One region of the Allobosea sp. 2RAB26 genome, then DNA from elsewhere that is predicted to be linked to it. Evidence: predicted binding sites of a transcription regulator. Region 1 holds the regulator's gene; the other holds the start of a gene.
The links. The regulator LexA, encoded in region 1, represses DNA repair genes until DNA is damaged. The targets are predictions, from matches to a motif close to TGTTCNNNNTGTGTTCNG.
Positions count from the first base shown of each region.

Region 2: the regulator LexA is predicted to act here: its motif matches at 1,649-1,666, upstream of AB4118_RS06205 (PA0069 family radical SAM protein).

Region 1 is NZ_JBFRGS010000012.1:71,225-80,879, forward strand. Features, by position in the region: gene AB4118_RS22280 (patatin-like phospholipase family protein) at 1-464, opposite strand, end outside; gene AB4118_RS22285 (anthranilate synthase component II) at 597-1,259, shown strand; gene trpD (anthranilate phosphoribosyltransferase) at 1,273-2,286, shown strand; gene trpC (indole-3-glycerol phosphate synthase TrpC) at 2,294-3,103, shown strand; gene moaC (cyclic pyranopterin monophosphate synthase MoaC) at 3,100-3,588, shown strand; gene AB4118_RS22305 (molybdopterin molybdotransferase MoeA) at 3,585-4,796, shown strand; gene lexA (transcriptional repressor LexA) at 4,878-5,582, shown strand; gene AB4118_RS22315 (ComEC/Rec2 family competence protein) at 5,576-7,813, opposite strand; gene gltX (glutamate--tRNA ligase) at 7,972-9,390, shown strand.
Region 2 is NZ_JBFRGS010000003.1:102,047-111,701, forward strand. Features, by position in the region: gene rnhB (ribonuclease HII) at 1-350, opposite strand, end outside; gene AB4118_RS06205 (PA0069 family radical SAM protein) at 402-1,592, opposite strand; gene AB4118_RS06210 (glycosyltransferase family A protein) at 1,720-2,208, shown strand; gene ypfJ (KPN_02809 family neutral zinc metallopeptidase) at 2,311-3,192, opposite strand; gene cydB (cytochrome d ubiquinol oxidase subunit II) at 3,302-4,306, opposite strand; gene AB4118_RS06225 (cytochrome ubiquinol oxidase subunit I) at 4,320-5,750, opposite strand; gene AB4118_RS06230 (uracil-DNA glycosylase) at 5,901-6,713, opposite strand; gene AB4118_RS06235 (electron transfer flavoprotein-ubiquinone oxidoreductase) at 6,933-8,612, shown strand; gene AB4118_RS06240 (tetratricopeptide repeat protein) at 9,031-9,655, shown strand, end outside.

The DNA.
Region 1 (9,655 bases):
CGAAAGAGCTCGTTATCGCCGTAGCGCGTATAGATCTCCTCCAGGGCGCCGTCATAGTGCGAGCCGAGGAACGCAAAGGGCGCAGCGAGCGAGCCAGTACTGACCCCGGTGACGACCTCGAATTGAGGCCTGTCGCCGCGCGCGCTCCAGCCCTTCAGGAAACCCGCGCCATAGGCCCCCTCTCCGCTCCCACCTGAAATCGCAAGAAATGTTGCGGCCGCCTGGCATTTGCCACAGCCCGAAGCGGCGATCTGCCGGTATTGGATATCGACATATTTGCTTGTGGTGGGGACGACCGCATCCCCCCAGAAGCGGATCGTGCCGAATCCGACGACCTCGGCTGTCGACAGGCCTTCCGCGGGCAGAGCTTGCGGTCGTTCCCCGGAATTGCATGCAGCCAGGCCGAGCAGCGCGGAGGCCAGCAGCACGTGCCTGATCGCCTTGGCCCGACGCAACATCGCCATGCCCCACACCCGAACGCCCCCGCAAGATTGCGCGGTCTCTTCACCGTCATCTTGTCGCCAGCGGAGCTGCGAGCGCAATCGCGATGGAGCCACGATCCGACAATAACTTGACCACTTGCCCCCCGAACGGGCATGACCACCTTGCCATCATCGCGACCGGAGATCTCGTTAGCGGCAATGCGTATCCTGCTGATCGACAATTACGACAGCTTCACCTGGAACCTTGTCCACCTGATCGGCGGGCTTGGGGCGGAGGTCGAGGTTCGCCGCAACGATGCCCTTGCCGTCGAAGAGGCGTTGGGCGGAGGGCATGACGCGATCGTATTGTCGCCAGGCCCCTGCACCCCCAACGAGGCCGGCATCTGCCTTGACCTCGTACGCCAGGGGGCCGACAGGAAGCCGATCTTTGGCGTTTGCCTCGGCCTGCAGACCATCGGTCAGGCCTTCGGTGGCGAGATCGTGCGCGCGCCGCTGCCGATGCACGGCAAGATCTCGACCATTGGCCATCACGCCCGCGGCCTCTTTCACGGCATCAACGGGCCGATCCAGGCGACGCGCTATCACTCGCTCATCGTGGCACGAGAAAGCTGCCCGACCGAGCTCGAGATCGAAGCCGCGACGGAAGACGGGCAAATCATGGCGCTCTCGCACCGCTCCCTGCCGGTGCATGGCGTACAGTTTCACCCCGAGAGCATCGCCTCCGAACAGGGTGCGACGATCCTGCGCAATTTCCTCGGCCTGGCGGAACGATGGTCGCAGACACAGGACCGTGCCGCCCTTACCGAAACAGCCTGACGTCGAAGAACCCATGGACGATTTCAAACCCTTCATCGCCAAGGTGGCGACCGGCGCCTCACTCTCCCGCGAGGAGGCGCGCGATGCCTTTGACACCATCCTGTCCGGCGAGGTCACCAATGCGCAGGCGGCCGCCTTCTTGATGGCGCTGCGCGTCCGTGGCGAGACCGTCGAGGAGATCGCCGGCGCGGTCAGCGCCATGCGCGGCAAGATGCTGCCGGTAAAAGCACCGGCCGGCGCAATCGACATCGTCGGAACCGGCGGCGACGCTTCGGGCTCCTATAACGTCTCGACGCTGGCCGCGATCATCACCGCGTCCTGCGGCGTGCCGGTCGCCAAGCATGGCAATCGCGCCGCCTCTTCACGTTCCGGAGCGGCCGACGTGCTCACCGCGCTCGGCGTCAAGGTGGGGCTCGAGCCCGCGGGCACGGAGCGCTGCATCGCCGAGGCCGGCGTCGGCTTCATGTTCGCGCCGACCCATCACGCCTCGATGCGGCATGTAGCGCCGGTGCGCACAGAACTCGGCACACGCACCATCTTCAACCTGCTCGGGCCGCTCTCCAACCCGGCCGGTGTTAAGAGGCAGCTCGTCGGCGCCTTCTCAGAGACCTGGCTCGAGCCGATGGTGCGCGTGCTGTCTGCTCTGGGCTCCGACCGCATCTGGGCCGTGAACGGCTCTGACGGCCTTGACGAGATCACCACCACCGGCCCGACCCGCGTCGTCGCGCTCGACAAGGGCAAGATCGAGAGTTTCTCGATTAGCCCGGACGATGTCGGCCTGGCCCGTGCAAAGCCCGAGGATCTGCGCGGCGGTGAACCGGCGCAGAATGCCGAGGCGCTCCGCGCGGTTCTCGACGGCAAGAAGACGCCCTTCCGCGATATCGCGGCCTTCAATGCCGCCGCCGCGCTCGTCGTGGCCGGTCAGGCCGGTGATCTGCGCGACGGCCTCGCCCGCGCGACCTCGGCGATCGACAGCGGCAGGGCCAAGGCGACGCTGACCGCACTTATCGCCAGCTCGAACGCGTGAGGACGTCATGAGCGACATCCTCGCCCGCATCGAGGCCTATAAGCGCCAGGAGATCGCCGCTGCCAAGGCCGCGGTTTCCCAGGCTGAGATCGAGCAGCGCGCCCTGGCTGCCGGCCCCGTGCGTGGCTTCACGGCCGCGCTTGCCGCGAAACACGCGGCCGGCAAGCCTGCATTGATCGCCGAGATCAAGAAGGCCAGCCCGTCCAAGGGGCTCATCCGCGCCGATTTCGACCCGCCATCGCTGGCACGCGCCTATGCCGATGGCGGCGCGGCCTGCCTGTCCGTACTGACCGATGCCCCCTCTTTCCAGGGACAGCCGGAATTCCTGCAGCAGGCGCGCACGGCAAGCGGCCTGCCCGCCCTGCGCAAGGATTTCCTCTATGACCCCTATCAGGTCTTCGAGGCTCGCGCCTGGGGCGCCGACTGTATCCTGATCATCATGGCCGGCGTCGATGACGGGACAGCCCGCGCGCTGAACGAGACGGCAAAGTCACTCGGCATCGACGTGCTGGTCGAGGTTCACAACGAAGCTGAGCTCGATCGTGCCCTCGAGCTCGACAGCCCCTTGCTCGGCATCAACAATCGCGACCTTCGCAGCTTTGCCGTCGATCTCGCCGTCACCGAGAGACTTGCACCGCGCGTCCCCGCGGACCGCATCATCGTTGGCGAGAGCGGCATCTTCAGTCATGCCGACATCGCACGGTTGCAGCGCGCCGGCGTCAACACCTTCCTCGTCGGCGAGAGCCTGATGCGGCAGGACGATGTCGCCGCTGCGACCCGTGATCTCCTGACCGGTTCTGCGCGCAGCGCAGCATGAGCAAGCTCAGCCATCTCGACGCCAGCGGCCAGGCCCATATGGTCGATGTTGGCGACAAGAAGGAGACCTCGCGCATCGCTGTCGCCGAGGGCTGTGTCGTCATGCAGCCCGGGACTCTGGCGATCGTGCGCGATGGCGACGCCAAGAAGGGCGACGTGCTTGGCACGGCGCGCCTGGCTGGAATCATGGCCGCCAAGCGCACGCATGAACTGATCCCGCTCTGTCACCCGCTGCTGATCAGCAAGATCAGCGTAGACCTCACCCTGGACGAGACATTGCCCGGGGTGCGCGTGAGCGCTGAGGTCAAGATGAAGGGACAGACCGGAGTCGAGATGGAGGCGTTAACCGCCGTCGGCGTCGCCTGCCTCACAGTTTACGACATGGTCAAGGCGGTCGACCGGGCGATGCGGATCGAAGGCATCAGGCTCGTCCACAAGTCAGGTGGAAAATCCGGCACCTTCGATCTCCCGGAAACTGCGCGATGAGCCTCACGCCCGTCCCCGTCGCCCTGAAGGCGCTGATCGACAGCGTTCCGGCACCGACACCATCAGAAACCCTGCCACTCGCACATTGCGCAGGGCGCGTGCTCGCCGCCGACCTGCAGGCGCTTCGGACCCAGCCCCCCTTTGCCAACTCCGCAATGGACGGATACGCCGTTCGCGCAGACGATATTGCGCCGGCAAATGAATTGCGTGTCATCGGCGAATCGGCTGCCGGTCGTTCCTTCTCAGGGATGGTCCGCTCCAATGAGGCTGTTCGCATCTTCACCGGTGCTCCGATTCCGGAGGGCGCCGATACGATCCTGATTCAGGAGAATGCGGACGGCGTCGGCACTGCGACGATCCGCGTGCGCGAGGGCGCCGAGCGCGGCAAGTTCGTTCGTCAGGCAGGATTGGACTTCTCCGAGGGCGAAGTGTTGCTTCTCGCCGGCAGCCGGCTCGACAGTGCGAGCCTCGGCCTCGCGGCAGCCATGGGCCACCCCATGCTCACTGTGCGTCGCAAGCCACTGGTCGCGATCCTCGCGACCGGCGACGAACTTGTCCAGCCCGGCGAGCCGGTTGGACCCGACCAAATCGTCGCGTCCAACAGTTTTGCGCTCGCCGCGCTGGTCGAGCAGGCCGGCGGCACGGCGCTCGATCTCGGGATTGCCCGCGATGATCATGCCGATCTCGCCGACAAGATTGGCCAGGCACGAAAGGCCGATGCCGATGTGCTGATCACCCTCGGAGGAGCCTCGGTAGGTGAGCACGATCTCGTCCAGGCAGCGTTGATCGGTCAAGGCATGGCGCTCGGCTTCTGGAAGATCGCCATGCGGCCGGGCAAGCCGATGATGATGGGCCGCCTCGGCCGCATGGTCGCGCTCGGCCTGCCCGGAAACCCCGTCTCGTCCATCGTCTGCGGGCATCTCTTCGTCGTACCGCTGCTCAGGACCCTCCTGGGCGTACCGGAACCCGAACGCGATCTGAGTGAGCCTGCAATCGTCGGAAGAAATTTGCCGGCAAATGATGAGCGGCGGGACTATATGAGGTCGGAACTGACGCTCACTCCGGAAGGATGGCTGGCAACGCCCTTCGCCAAGCAGGATTCATCGATGCTGGCCACTCTTGCCCGCGCCGACGCGCTGCTCATTCGCGAATCGTTTGCTGCGCCGGCAAACAAAGGCGACAACTGCCGGATCATCCGCCTACGCTGAGCGCGCTTGCGGAACACAACGCGAACCTGTATGGTGTTCGTGCTTTGTTTCGATTCCATACAAAGAGCGCCGGCGGGAACCATGCTGACACGCAAACAGTTCGAACTGCTTCGTTTCATCCAGGAACGCCTGCGCGAGACAGGGGTGCCCCCCTCCTTCGACGAGATGAAGGACGCGCTCGATCTGCGCTCCAAGTCCGGTATCCATCGCCTGATCATGGCGCTGGAGGAGCGCGGGTTCATTCGCCGCCTTCCCAATCGAGCCCGAGCGCTGGAGATCATAAAGCTGCCCGAAGGGGCCGGCGGCCCTCAGGCGACGCGCGGACGGTTCAGCCCCTCCGTCGTCCAGGGGGGGCTTGGCAAGGTCCGGCCGATCGCACCGCCCCCGGACGAAGATGTGCGCTCCACGGTTGCGATTCCGGTCATGGGGCGGATTGCCGCCGGTACACCGATTTCCGCCATCCAGAGCCGCAGCCATAGCGTGGCACTACCTGCCGACATGCTTGGCCCCGGTGAACATTTTGCCCTCGAGGTTCGCGGCGACTCGATGGTGGAAGCCGGCATTCTCGACGGCGATACGGTGGTGATCAAGCGTCAGGACACGGCCAATACCGGGGATATCGTCGTGGCTCTGATCGATGACGAGGAAGCAACGCTGAAGCGACTGCGCAAGCGCGGCTCCTCGATCGCGCTCGAGGCTGCCAATCCCGCCTATGAGACAAGGGTGCTGGGACCGGACCGAGTCAAGATTCAGGGCCGCCTGGTCAACCTGATGCGGCGCTACTGAAGCGGCTCGTGTTCTTCGACAGCCGCCAGCGGCAAAGCCGGCGTGCTTGCAGGCCGCTCCCGCTTGCGGCTCCAGGGACGATCGACACCATCCTGCTCTGATAGATGGGCACGCCAGCCGCCCTTGTTGCCGACAAGGGCGGTCGCGCCATGGCGCGACAATGCCCTGCGGTCGATCAGTCGTGCTGCGCACGGAGCGTTCCACGGAATCGGCGTGATGACGAGATCGGCGCGCCGACAGTCCTCGACGATGGCCAGGCGATCACGTGCAAAGGCAACGCTTCGTCCATCCTTGCTGCGGACGACACAACCCAACGTGTCGCAGGCCGCGCCTTCCCGCAGGCTGTTGTCGTCAGGCCGGCGATTGTCGCCATCTGCGTTCAGCCATTGCTGCAGCACGAAGCGGCTCGGATGCCCCGCCAGGATCATGCGACCATCGCCCCCGCGGACCAGGATGCCGGAACCATCGCGTTCGATCAGGATGTCGGGCCTGTCGGGCTTCGCTGCCACGAGCAGTCCCGCGATCAGGGGGGCGACGGCCAGGAAGCGCAGCGGTGTCGTCCAGAGCGTGATCCAGAGGAGCGCGGCGGCAAAGCATGCGAGCGCCGCGGCCCCGAATGCAGGAATGATCACTGCGGAGTGGTCGAATCCCGCAACCCAGCGCGCGGATTGCAGCACATAATCCGAAGCGACTCCCATGAGCGCCCAAGCCAGCCAATCCAGGCCGAAAGGATAGGCGAGCACGCCGAAGACAGCGGCAGGCATGACGATCAGGGAAACGAAGGGCAAGGCGAGCGCATTGCCGAGCAGACCGAAGGGGTTGAAGGTCTGGAAGTGATAGGCACCGAACGGTGCGGTTGCGACCGTCGCCAGCACGGTCGTGACCGTGAGCCCGACCACCGCGATCCAGATCGGCCGTAGCGGCCAAGGCAGGTTCGCCGGCGCCTCGGACTGGCCGCGATCCTCCCAGCGCTCGGCAAAGGCGATCAGCGCCGCGACAGCGCCAAAGGACATCTGGAAGCTTGGACCAAGCAGCGCGTCGGGCTCGCGCAGCAGAACGATCATCGCAGCGAGAGCCAGATTGCGCATGCTGAGCGCCGGGCGATCGACGAGGATCGCACCGAGCATGACCAATGTCATGATCAGCGAGCGCACCGTCGCGACCTCGGCTCCCGAGAAGATGCAATAGGCCGTGGCGCCGAGCATCGCGGCCAGGGCGGCGAGTTTCTTTATGGGCCAGCGCAATGCCAGCGTTTGCGATAGCGCCAGCAGGCCACGGACCAGGCCGAAGATCGTGGCGGAGGCCAGCACCATGTGAAGGCCCGAGATGGAGATGATATGATAGATTCCGGCCGCGCGCAGGTCGATATTGGTCGCCTCCGTGATGAGGCCGCGCTTGCCAGTAACCAGCGACGCCGCCATCGCGCCAGCCTGCCCTCCCCCGATCCCGGCGATGCGCTCCGTCAGCGCATTGCGCGCCCGGTCGACCGTCGCGCGTATCTGAAGCTCGAGCGGTGGCTGCGAGGGTGGTGGGGCGAGCGCGATCTTTCCGGGGATGGTCCCGACTGCACCAAGCCCTCGGAAGAAGGCGTCGCGCCCGAAGTCGTAGCCACCTGGTCGCACTGGACCGGGCGGCGGCAGGAGGCGCGCGACGGCAGCGATGTGATCGCCCGGCGAAACCGAACCACCTTTGACGTTGACCCGAACCCGCCGTGGCAGGCGTTCAGGCTCCACCCCGGCAATGCCGGTCACCAGGATCACGAGGCGCGCGCCGGCGTCGCGCGCCTCGACCGATTCGACAAAGCCGGTGAGTTGTCCCACGCGCATTCGATCGAGCATCGGTGCTGCGATCGTCGCCGTGCGCCAGGCCGCGGCACCAAAGCCGGCGAAGATGGCAGCAAGGCCGACGCAAGCGAGCATGACCGGGCGTCGGGCGCGCGACAGCGCTGCCATCGCAGCGGAGATACCAAAGCCGGAGAGCGGGACCCAGAGGGATGGCTCGCGATCAGCCGCGAAATAGAGCAGGATGCCGGCTCCCATCAGCACCGGCAGCCAGAGGAACAGCCTTCTGCGTCCGGCCTCGAGCGCGATGGCGCCCAGGAAACGCGCGCGCCATTCGGCGAGAAGCAACCGAATGGCAGCGTCCTGAAACCGTATCTCCGGAATGCGGAATGGTACGGCGCGAACACGCGCGCCGCGCAGCCGGCTCGGGTCTGGCGGCGCATCGCGCATAGGCCGTCCCTCGGGCAGCCAACCAGATGCGATCTTGCGCTTAACGTCGGCCCCATCAGCATGTTACAGGGGCGGCGTCGGTTGTCATGTCCCATCGACGTCTTGTTCCTCTGCCGCTCTGTCGGCCTCATTTCCCGTCCTGCCGGAGCCTGCCTTTCATGAGTGATGCGGTCGTTACGCGCTTCGCGCCGTCTCCAACCGGATTCCTGCATATCGGCGGCGCGCGTACCGCGCTGTTCAACTGGCTCTATGCCCGTCGCCATGGCGGCAAGATGCTGCTGCGCATCGAGGACACCGACCGCGAACGCTCGACCGAGCCGGCCATCGCGGCGATTCTCGACGGCCTGTCCTGGCTCGGCCTCGATTGGGACGGCGAGACCGTCTACCAGTTCGCCCGTGCGGCCCGGCACCGCGAGGTCGCCGAGCAGATGCTCGCCGCCGGCAAGGCCTATTATTGCTATGCGACGCCACAGGAACTCGAGGAGATGCGCGAGAAGGCGCGCGCCGAGGGCCGTCCCATGCGCTATGACGGACGCTGGCGCGATCGCGATCCGGCGACCGCTCCGGCCGGCGTGAAGCCGGTCATCCGCCTGCGCGCGCCGCAGACCGGCGAGACGGTGGTCGAGGACGAGGTGCAGGGCCGCGTCGTCTGGCAGAACGAGAATCTCGACGACCTCGTGCTGCTGCGTTCCGACGGCAACCCGACCTATATGCTCGCTGTCGTCGTGGATGACCATGACATGGCCGTGACCCATGTCATCCGTGGCGACGACCATCTCACCAACGCCGCCCGCCAGACCCAGATCTACCAGGCGATGGGCTGGCGCGTGCCGAGCATGTCGCATATCCCGCTGATCCATGGGGCGGACGGCGCGAAGCTCTCCAAGCGCCATGGCGCGCTCGGGGTCGATGCCTATCGTTCCATGGGCTATCTGCCGGTGGCCCTGCGCAACTACCTCCTCCGGCTGGGCTGGAGCCATGGCGACCAGGAGATCTTCTCGACCGAAGAGATGGTCTCGCTGTTCAATCTTTCCTCGATCGGCCGTTCCCCGGCACGCTTCGACTACGCGAAGCTGGAGAGCCTGAACGGGCTCTACATGCGCCAGTCAGATGACCGTGACCTGCTTGATGCACTGAAGAGCATCCTGCCGGAAATCGGCCCCGCGCACGGCCTCGGCCCCGAGCTCGATCCGGTTCTCGAAGCCAAGCTTCTTGCTGCGATGCCGGGACTGAAGGAGCGAGCCAAGACGCTGATCGAGCTGCTCGACAGCGCCTCCTATCTTTTTGCCAAGCGTCCGCTCGCACTCGATCAGAAGGCGGCGACGCTGCTGGACGAGGGCGCGCGCCAGCGCATGCCCAGCCTGGCAGAGAAGCTTGCCGCGGTGAACGACTGGACACCGGCTCCGCTCGAGGCCGCGGTCCGCGCCTTCGCCGAAGAACAGGCTCTCAAGCTCGGACAGGTGGCGCAGCCGCTGCGGGCCGCACTCACCGGACGGAGCCAGTCGCCCGGCCTGTTCGATGTGATGGCGGTGCTCGGCCGCGAGGAAACGCTCGCTCGTCTCAGCGATCAAACGTGATCAAAGGCGGGGCAGCCCCGCCTTTGTGATTGGTTGAACCCCAGGGGCAAATGGGCTAGTGACGCCGCATATGCCGAGGGTGTCCGAAGCGGCGCCCCGGTATGAATATTGCTTTAATATCAGTCGGATGTACCTTCCTTTGCCTGCAATCCCGTCACATGGCCGTTACGCAGAGCCACTCGGATGATGATTGCCGTTCCGGCACCCATTCATGCCGGCTCGGATGGAACGAAGATTGATCAGCAGCGAGCCTGAAAGGATCGGT
Region 2 (9,655 bases), on a different contig from region 1:
TTGCCATCGACCAGCACATGCCGCGGCTGGACAGGCAGACCGGCAACCGCGCGCTTCATGGCGAGCAGCGTCGCCTGCCTGATGTTGAGCGCGTCGATCTCCTGCGCTGTGACGCTGCCGATCCCGATACCGAGCGCGGCTTTGGCGATCTCCCCGAACAGCGCTTCGCGCCTTGCGGCGCTGAGTTCCTTCGAATCGGCGAGGCCAGCCGGAATCAGGTCGGGGTCGAGAATGACGGCAGCCGCGACCACCGGCCCGGCCAGCGGCCCGCGTCCGACCTCGTCGACGCCGGCCAACGGCCAGAATCCTTGCTCAATTGCGTGCGTCTCGCGGCTGAAATCGGCGGCCATGCCCGGTCCAGGAAAGAAATCGTTGCCGGGCTTATGCCGGAAGGCCGTCGTCTAGAACAGGCTGAGCTGTGCCTTTTCCTTTTCCGGCTTCAGGAAGAGGTCGCTGCGCAACCGCAATCGCGTCGCGTTGAAGCCGAGCCGTTCGGCCGCCATTTCGAAGCGCCGCCCGATCATCCAGGCATAGGGACCGGAACCGACCTGACGCTGGCCCCAGGCCGAGTCGTAATCCTTGCCGCCGCGTGTCGAGCGGATCAGCGAAACGACATGGCGCAGCTTGTCTGGATGGTGGGTCAGCAGCCAGTCCTGGACGAGATCCTTCACCTCCAGCGGCAGCCGCAGCAGCACGTAACCGGCCTCGCGCGCCCCGGCGGCCTTGGCGGCGTCGAGGATGCGCTCGATTTCCTGCTCGTTGATCGCGGGGATGATCGGCGCGACCAGCACGGTCACCGGAATGCCGGCATCCGACAACCGCTTGATCGTCTCCAGCCGCTTCGCCGGCGCGGCGGCGCGCGGCTCCATACCGCGCGCGATCTTGGGATCGAGCGTCGTCACCGAGATCGCGACCTTGGCGAGGCCCTGCGCTGCCATCGGCGCCAGGATGTCGATGTCGCGCTGCACCAGTGCCGATTTCGTGACGATGCCGACCGGGTGGCGGAAGCGCGCCAGCACCTCCAGGATCGAGCGCATGATCCGCAGCTTCTTCTCGATCGGCTGATAGGCGTCGGTATTGGTGCCGATCGCAATGGTGCGCGGCTGGTAGGACGGTGCCGATAATTCCTTCTCGAGCAGCAGCGCGGCGTCGGGCTTGGCTGTCAGCTTGCTCTCGAAATCGAGCCCGGGCGAAAGCCCGAGATAGGCATGGCTCGGCCGCGCGAAACAGTAGACGCAGCCATGTTCGCAGCCGCGATAGGGGTTGATCGAGCGATCGAACGAAATATCCGGCGAATCATTCCGCGTGATGATCGTGCGCGCTTTCTCGATCGCGACTTCCGTCTTGAAGGCTGGTAATTCGCCGAGAGAGCCCCAGCCATCATCTTCGGCGACGCGCTGCTCGGTCTCGAAGCGTCCGCCTGGATTGATCGTTGCCCCGCGCCCGCGCCGTCGTTCCGGATCGATGCGGTGGCCGGCATAGGCGAGGGGCTCGGCCGGAGCGACACGCGCGGATGCCGACAGGGTTTCGCCGTCATGCCGCCTGAGCGGCTGGGCTGCGATCGGTCGCGAACTGGGTCTGGCTTGCTGCATGGCGCTGAGCCGTTCCTGAGAGGGCCGTAAGAATCGGCGTTTCCGTGACCATTAATGTGAACATATAGGGAACAAAATGCAAGTGGCGGGATTGCGGCATGTTGCGCTGCGCCATAATCAATGGGCCATGCTTACAGCCGTCATCAGGGCCGACGGACCGGCCAGAGCACTCGCTGCGACTTTTTCCGTGCTGATCCCGGCCGTTGCCGAAGGTTTCCTCGGCCATGCCGTGGTCGTCGATGCGGATGGTGAGGGGGAGGTGGAACGCCTCGCCGATGCGACGGGTGCGACCTATGTCAGGGCGGCCGTGCCTGAAAGCTGGCATGCCGGTGCCGCACAGGCGCGCGGCGATTGGCTGCTTCTGTTGAGCGCCGGGGACATCCTGCAGCCAAACTGGATTCAGGCGACCGAGCGCCATCTGCTGCTGGCGCCCGACAGGCCGGCCTTGTTGCCGCTGAGCGGGGTTGCTGCGGGGCTCAAGGAGCGCGCCGCGCTGTCATTCGGCCCGCGTCGGCTGCGGGCCGGCCTTGTGGTGCCGAAGGGACTGGTTCTGGCCGGGCGGCTGAATGCCGCGCCGCGGCGTCTCTCGGTGCGCCGGGAGCGTGCCGTATCCTGAGACGCAAGGCATCGGCCCGAAAGGTGGATCGCGGTATTCGGGGAAAGCCGACGCAACCCCAGGAGGTGAGATCGGACCGGATACGGGATCGGGTCCGATGATCTAAAGCTGGTTCGTCCGGAAGGTATCGCAGCTTTGCAGCGAGCCGGACTTGAAGCCGGTCGTGAACCAGCGTGTGCGTTGCGCCGACGAGCCGTGGGTGAAGGAATCGGGCACGGCCACGCCTTGCGAGGCTTGCTGCAGCCGGTCATCGCCGATGGCCGCCGCCGTCCGCATCGCCTCGTCGACATCGCCCTGGTCGATTCGGCCCATCGCCTGGACATTATGCGCCCAGACGCCGGCGAAGCAGTCCGCCTGCAGCTCGACCCGCACTGACAGCGCATTCGATTCGCGCTCCGAGATGCGCTGTCGCAGCTGGTTCACCTTGGGCAGGATACCGAGCAGGTTCTGGATGTGATGGCCGACCTCGTGGCCGATCACATAGGCATAGGCGAAGTCACCACCACCGCCGAGCTTGCGCTGCATCTCCTGGAAGAAGGAGAGGTCGAGATAGACCTTCTTGTCTTCGGGGCAATAGAACGGCCCCATCGCTGCCTGTGCCGTGCCGCACCCCGAGCGATCTATGCGCGAGAACAGCACGAGCTTCGGCGGTTCGTAGCGGCGGTTCGCCTGCTGCGGCAGGATCTTGGTCCAGATATCTTCGTTCTGCGCCAGCACCGCCGAAACGAAGCGGCCCATTTCATCCTGCGGCGGGCCTGAGGCCGGGCGGCTCTCCTGGGTCGGAGCACTGCGCCCGACCCCGAGCATTTCGGCGCCACCGATCAGGATGCGCGGATCGATCCCGAGCGCCCAGCCGACAAGGCCGAGCACGACCATGGTTCCGATGCCGACACCGCCGCGCCCGCCGGGAAGCCCCGCGAAGCCGCCGCCGCCATTGCGCCTGTCCTCGAGATTCTCGGACTGGCGATAATCTTCCCAACGCATGGCGGAGTCCCCGTCTAGTCCCGAGCAATCTCGTGGAGAGAGGCCCGGAACTCAAGCTATTCGTCAACCGGCTCGCGCGCGGGTGGTTCCCCAGGTTCTTCCTGCTACCTCAGTGATAGCCGCTGTCGGCCCTCACCTTGCCGCGGAAGGTCCAGTAGACGAAGGCCGTGTAGAACAGGATCATCGGCAGCAGGAAGCAGACGCCGATCAGGACGAAGATATGGGAGGACGGCGCTGCGGCCACATCCCAGATCGTCAGGCTCGGGGGCACCAGATAGGGATAGTTCGAGATCGCGAGTCCCAGGAAGCAGAGCAGGAAGATCGCGATGGTGAAGGCAAAGGGCGTGAATTCGTGCTGCCCGTGCAGCCGCTTCCAGACCATATAGCCGCAGAACGCCGTCAGGACCGGGAATGGCCAGAGCAGCAGCAGGTTGGACGGCGTGAACCAGCGCGCGGCGATGCGCGGATGTGCGTAGGGCGTCCACAGCGAGACGATCACCGCGAAAGCCATCAGACCGAGCAGCAGCCATTTCGCCTGGTGCCGTGCCCTGTCCGCGACGGCACCTTCCGTCTTGAAAACGAGCCAGGTCGCGCCGAGCAGCGCGTAGCCGACGACGACGCCGACCCCGCACATCACCGAGAACGGCGTCAGCCAGTCGAAGGGGCCGCCGGCAAACTCGCGGTTGCTCACGGTGATGCCCTGGATCAAGCCACCGAGCACGAGGCCCTGAGCGAAGGCCGCAAGGGTCGAGCCGAGCCAGAAGGCAATGTCCCATTTCCTGTGATGCGGCTTGGCGACCCAGCGGAATTCGAAGGCGACCCCGCGGAAGATCAGCGCCAGCAGCATCAGGATGATCGGTGTGTAGAAGGCCGGCATGATGATGGCGTAGGCGGTTGGAAAGGCGACCCAGAGGCCGCCGCCGCCGAGCACGAGCCAGGTTTCGTTACCATCCCAGAAGGGCGCGACCGAGTTCATCATCTGGTCGCGTTCGCCCTCGTCCCTGGTCGTCGGGAAGAGGATCGCGATGCCGAGGTCGAAACCGTCGAGCACGACATAGAGCATCACGGCCGTGCCGATCAGGACGGCCCAGATGACGGGGAGATACCATTCCATCTCAGCTCTCCCCTCAATTCGCCGGCTGGATCTTGTCGTCGCCGGGATGCCCGTCGCCGAACAGCACGGAGGCGTCATCCTGCGTCGCCTTGAGCGTCCGCTTCGAAGGCTGCTCCGGTGGGTCCGTGGCGAGGAGAGCGTCGGGGCCCTTGTCGATCAACCGGTTCATCAGCAGGATCCCGGCCGCAAAGACCACGGAATAGACGCAGACGAAGAGCGCGAGCGAGATTGCGACCTGCATCGCCGTCACCGGCGAGACGGAGTCGACCGAACGCAGCACACCCGTTGCGAGCCAGGGCTGGCGCCCGACCTCGGTCACGAACCAGCCGGCGAGGATGGCGACGAAACCGAGTGGCCAGGTGTATTGCGCCAGCCAGAGCCAACGTCGTGCTTCGAACACCTTGCCACGTGACCAGAGATAGGCACCGAGCCAACCGAAGCCGATCATCAGGAAGCCGATGCCGACCATCAGCCGGAAGGCGAAGAAGGGAATCTTGACGGGCGGCCGGTCCTGCGGCGCGAAATCATTCAGGCCGGGAAAGAGAGCGCTCATGCTGCCATGGGTCACGAGGCTGGCGAGCCCGGGAATCGCGATTTCGTAGCGGTTGATGCCGGCCTTCTCGTCGGGCCAGGCGAAGAGAACCAGAGCGCCGGGCTTCGACGAATCCCAATGCGCTTCGATCGCTGCGAGCTTCGCCGGCTGGTATTTCGCCGTGTCCTCGCCGTGCTGGTGGCCGATGACGGCCTGGATCGGAGCCGTCAGGGCGATCATCAGGATCGCCATTCGCACCATCGTCCTGGCAGGCTCGATGCTCGTCCCGGCCAGGAGATGGCGCGCTCCCGTCGCCAGCACCACAAAGGCGGTGGTCAGATAGGCCGCCGTCATCATGTGCATGAAGCGCAAGGGGAAGGTCGGATTGAAGATGATCTGCAGCCAGTCGACCGGATAGGCGATGCCGTCGCGCATCTCGTGGCCGGTCGGATACTGCATCCAGCTATTGGCCGAGAGAATCCAGAACCCCGACAAGGCCGTTCCGGCGGCGACGATCACCGCGGACAGGAAATGCAGCCAGGGCGGGACGCGCTTCCAGCCGAACAGCATGACGCCCAGGAAGGAGGCCTCGAGGAAGAAGGCGCTCAGCACCTCGTAGCCGATCAGCGGACCGATGACGTTGCCGACCACCGTCGAGAACCGGCTCCAGTTCGTGCCGAACTGGTAGGACAGCACGATTCCCGAAACGACGCCCATCGCGAAGGAGACCGCAAAGATCTTGGTCCAGAACCGGGCGAGCAGATGAAACTTGTCGTCGCCGGTCTTCAGCCAGAGGCCGAGCAATGTCGCGATATAGGCGGAAAGCCCGATCGTGAAGGCGGGGAAGACGATGTGAAAGGAAACCGTGAAAGCAAATTGAATACGCGAAAGCAGAAATGCGTCGATTTCCATCGCAAGGCTCCGGCCGGCACGCCGCACGAGCGGCTTGAAACGACTCTGCCCGCACAGCATCGTCGCTGCGGGGCAACTTAGTCAAATCCGAAACTGCGCGAGGGGCCGGATTGTCGCAGAGGCAGGGCTGCGTTGTCGCAGGCGAATACTTTAGCTGGCTGCGTCGAGTGCTGTCCTGAGCGCCCGCATGTCGCGCCAGGCGAGGCGTTTCTGCAGGGGCTGGCGCAACAGATAGGCGGGGTGAAGCGTGGCGAGGGCGCGGATGCGCCGGGTGCCCATATCGTACTCGGTCCACTTGCCGCGCGAGGCGAGGATGCCGGTGAAGCCGAGCAGGCCCTGGGCAGAGGGGCCGCCGATACAGACGAGGATGTCGGGATTGGCGAGTTCGATCTGCCGTTGAATGAAGGGCAGGCAGATCGCGACCTCCTGCGGCGTCGGCGTGCGGTTGCCGGGCGGACGCCAGGGCAGAAGATTGGCGATGTAGACATGTTCCTGCCGGTTGAGGCCGATGGCCGCCAGCATCCGGTCGAGCAACTGGCCGGAGCGCCCGACGAAGGGCAGGCCGAGCCTGTCTTCATCGGCGCCGGGGGCCTCCCCGACGAACATCACGCGCCCCTCCGGATTGCCGTCGGCGAAGACGAGATTCTTCGCGGTGGCCTTGAGCGCGCAGCCCTCGAAGCTGGCCAGTGCCACCTTCAATTCGTCGAGCGTCTTCGCCTGCCCGGCCAGCAGGCGCGCGCTCTGCATGGCCTCGTCGGGCGCCGTCGCGTCGGCCGCGATGACGCGCGCGGCAGGAACCGCACGCAGAGGATTGCGGCGTGCTGCAGCCTGCGTGGCGGCTGCCTCGGCGGCCTGTGCGGATTCGGCGAAATGGTCATGCGGCGTCTCGTCGAGCATCTCGGTGACGCCCATCTCGGCGTACCAGGCAATGAGTTCGACGGGATCGTGGCCAGCAGGGATCATCCCGGCGTCTTAGCACGGTCCGGCGCGGCTTCGCGACACCTGTCGGGCGGCTGTCCCGGCTCCGCGTGCTCGCCGGAGCGGTCAAACGCGGTTGCAAATTGGAACGTGGGCTCGGATAGAGGGGTTCCAATCTGGTTTCGGTTTGGCTTGAGCCAGAGAGTGTGATCGTTCATATGTAAACTATCGCTGTCAAGGCGAAAGTTGCTGGCGGAGGGCAGGATGGAACTCGAGGAAGCGCAAAGCACCCCGCGCGAGAGCATGGACTATGACGTCGTCATCGTCGGCGCAGGTCCCGCTGGTCTCGCAGCCGCCATTCGCTTGAAGCAGCTCGACGAGGCCATCTCGGTGGTCGTGGTCGAGAAGGGGGCGGAGGTCGGCGCCCATATCCTCTCGGGCGCGGTTATCGATCCGATTGGTCTCGACGCGCTGTTGCCTCACTGGCGCCAGGACGAGGCACGCCCGCTGACCACGGAAGTCAGCGAGGACATCTTCTATTTCCTGACCGAGCCGAACGGAATCCGGCTGCCGAATTTCGGCATGCCGAAGCTGATGAACAATCACGGCAATTTCGTCGGCTCGCTCGGGCTGGTGACGCGCTATCTGGCGACCCGCGCCGAGGCGCTGGGTGTCGAGATCTATCCAGGCTTCGCGGCCGCTGAGCTTCTCTTCGATGAGAAGGGCGCCGTCACTGGTGTCGCCACGGGCGACATGGGGATCGCCAAGGACGGCACGGTCTCCGAACGCTTCACCCGCGGCATGGAGCTGCGCGGGCGCTATACCCTACTCGGCGAAGGAGCGCGCGGCTCGCTGTCCAAGATCGCGATCCAGCGCTTTGGTCTCGACAAGGATCGTGAGCCCCAGAAATACGGCATCGGCCTCAAGGAGATCTGGCAGGTCAAGCCGGAGAAGTTCCACAAGGGCCGGGTGCAGCACTCCTTCGGCTGGCCGCTCGACGGCAAGACCGGTGGCGGCTCGTTCCTCTATCATTTCGACGACAATCTCGTCACCGTCGGCTTCGTCGTGCATCTGAACTACGAGAACCCGACACTCTCGCCCTTCGACGAGTTCCAGCGCTTCAAGACGCACCCGATGATCCGGGACGTCTTCGAGGGCGGCAAGCGCCTGTCCTACGGCGCGCGCGCCATCACCGAAGGTGGCTGGCAATCCGTGCCGAAACTCAGCTTCCCGGGCGGGGCATTGGTCGGCTGCGCGGCCGGCTTCGTCAACGTGCCGCGCATCAAGGGCAGCCACAACGCGATCCTGTCCGGCATGCTGGCGGCCGAGCATCTCGTGCCGGCGCTGGCGGCGGGACGCGCGCATGACGAAGTCAGCGAGATCGAAACCAGCTGGCGCGCGTCTCCGATCGGCCGCGACCTCAAGCCGGTCCGCAACGTCAAGCCGCTCTGGTCGAAATTCGGGACGATCGGCGGTGTTGTGCTCGGCGGCATCGACATGTGGCTGAACCAGCTCTTCGGCTGGTCGCCTTTCGGCACGCTCAAGCATGGCAAGCCGGATTACGCGACGCTGAAGCCACTGAGCGAGGTGACGCCGATCACCTATCCCAAGCCGGACGGCAAGCTCTCCTTCGACAAGCTGTCGTCGGTGTTCCTGTCCTCGACCAATCACGAGGAAGACCAGCCCGCCCATCTGAAGCTGACCGATCCCGCCATTCCTGTGGCGAAGAATCTGCCGCTCTATGGCGAGCCCGCCCGGCTCTATTGCCCGGCCGGCGTCTACGAGATCGTCTACAAGGACAACGAGACGAAGAGCGATCCGCGCTTCGTCATCAACGCGCAGAACTGCGTGCACTGCAAGACATGCGACATCAAGGATCCCGCCCAGAACATCACCTGGGTGGTGCCTGAGGGCGGCGGTGGCCCGGGTTACTCGAACATGTGATGAGCCGGCGACGGTGACCGGTGCGATAAGGAGGCCGCGCCCTGCCAGGGCGGCGGCTTGTCCTGCCGAAATGGTCACTTGGCCCCGGCGAGGTGCGGTCGATCATCGCGGCGACCGAGCGAACGATCGTCTCCCTGGGATGATCCTGGGCGAATCGTCGCCACAGAGCCGAGAGATGCAGCTGCAATGGTGATGGCGTGCCGATCTGCAGCGTGACGTGATTGAATTTGTGCGCTGCACGACGTGATTGCAGTGGTTGTTGCATCCTTGCTACGGAGGCGATCTGCGCCGGCTTTGCGGCTTGCCGGGGCGCCCGGAAACGGCCATCTTGCGCGCCTATGCGAAGCGGTCACGGTCGCGCTGAATGGACCCAGCCCCTGTGCCACACGAGGCAGCGGACCGAGGGAGAATAGCAGTCGTGACGTTTCGAATGAACGGCCGAGGGGCCGGCGCGACATTGGCCTTGGCCTTGTTTGTCGCGCTTCATGCCGGGGCCGCTGCGCAGGCCACCACGCAAGCCAATACGCCGACCCGCACCACCGAGCCGCTTGAGCCTGCCGAAAGCCTTGAAGGCAACTATCTGGCCGCGATCGTGGCCGGTGCCGGCCGAGACCTTGGCGCGGCCTCGGTCTTCCTGCGGGAGGCGATCAAGGGCGATCCGAAGAACAACGATCTGCTGGAGCGTGGTTTCGTCGCCTTCCTGGCCGATGGCTCCATGGATGACGCGTTCCGCGCCGCCGAGAAGCTGGTGCAGCGCGACCCGAGCAACGGGCTGGCGCAGCTCGCGATCGGCATTCGCGCCATCAAGCAGAAACAGTATCAGACGGCGCGCAATCACCTGCAGCGCGGCGGGCGCGGGCGTTCCGCCGACATCACGGCGACCTTGCTGTCCGCATGGTCCTATGCCGGCTCCGGCCAGACCAACCGCGCGCTCGAGACGCTCGAGCGGCTCAAGGGCGAGCCTTCCTACAATCTCTTCCGCGACTATCATGCCGGCCTGATCCTCGATATCGCCGGCCGCAAGGCGGATTCCGAGCGCAGGC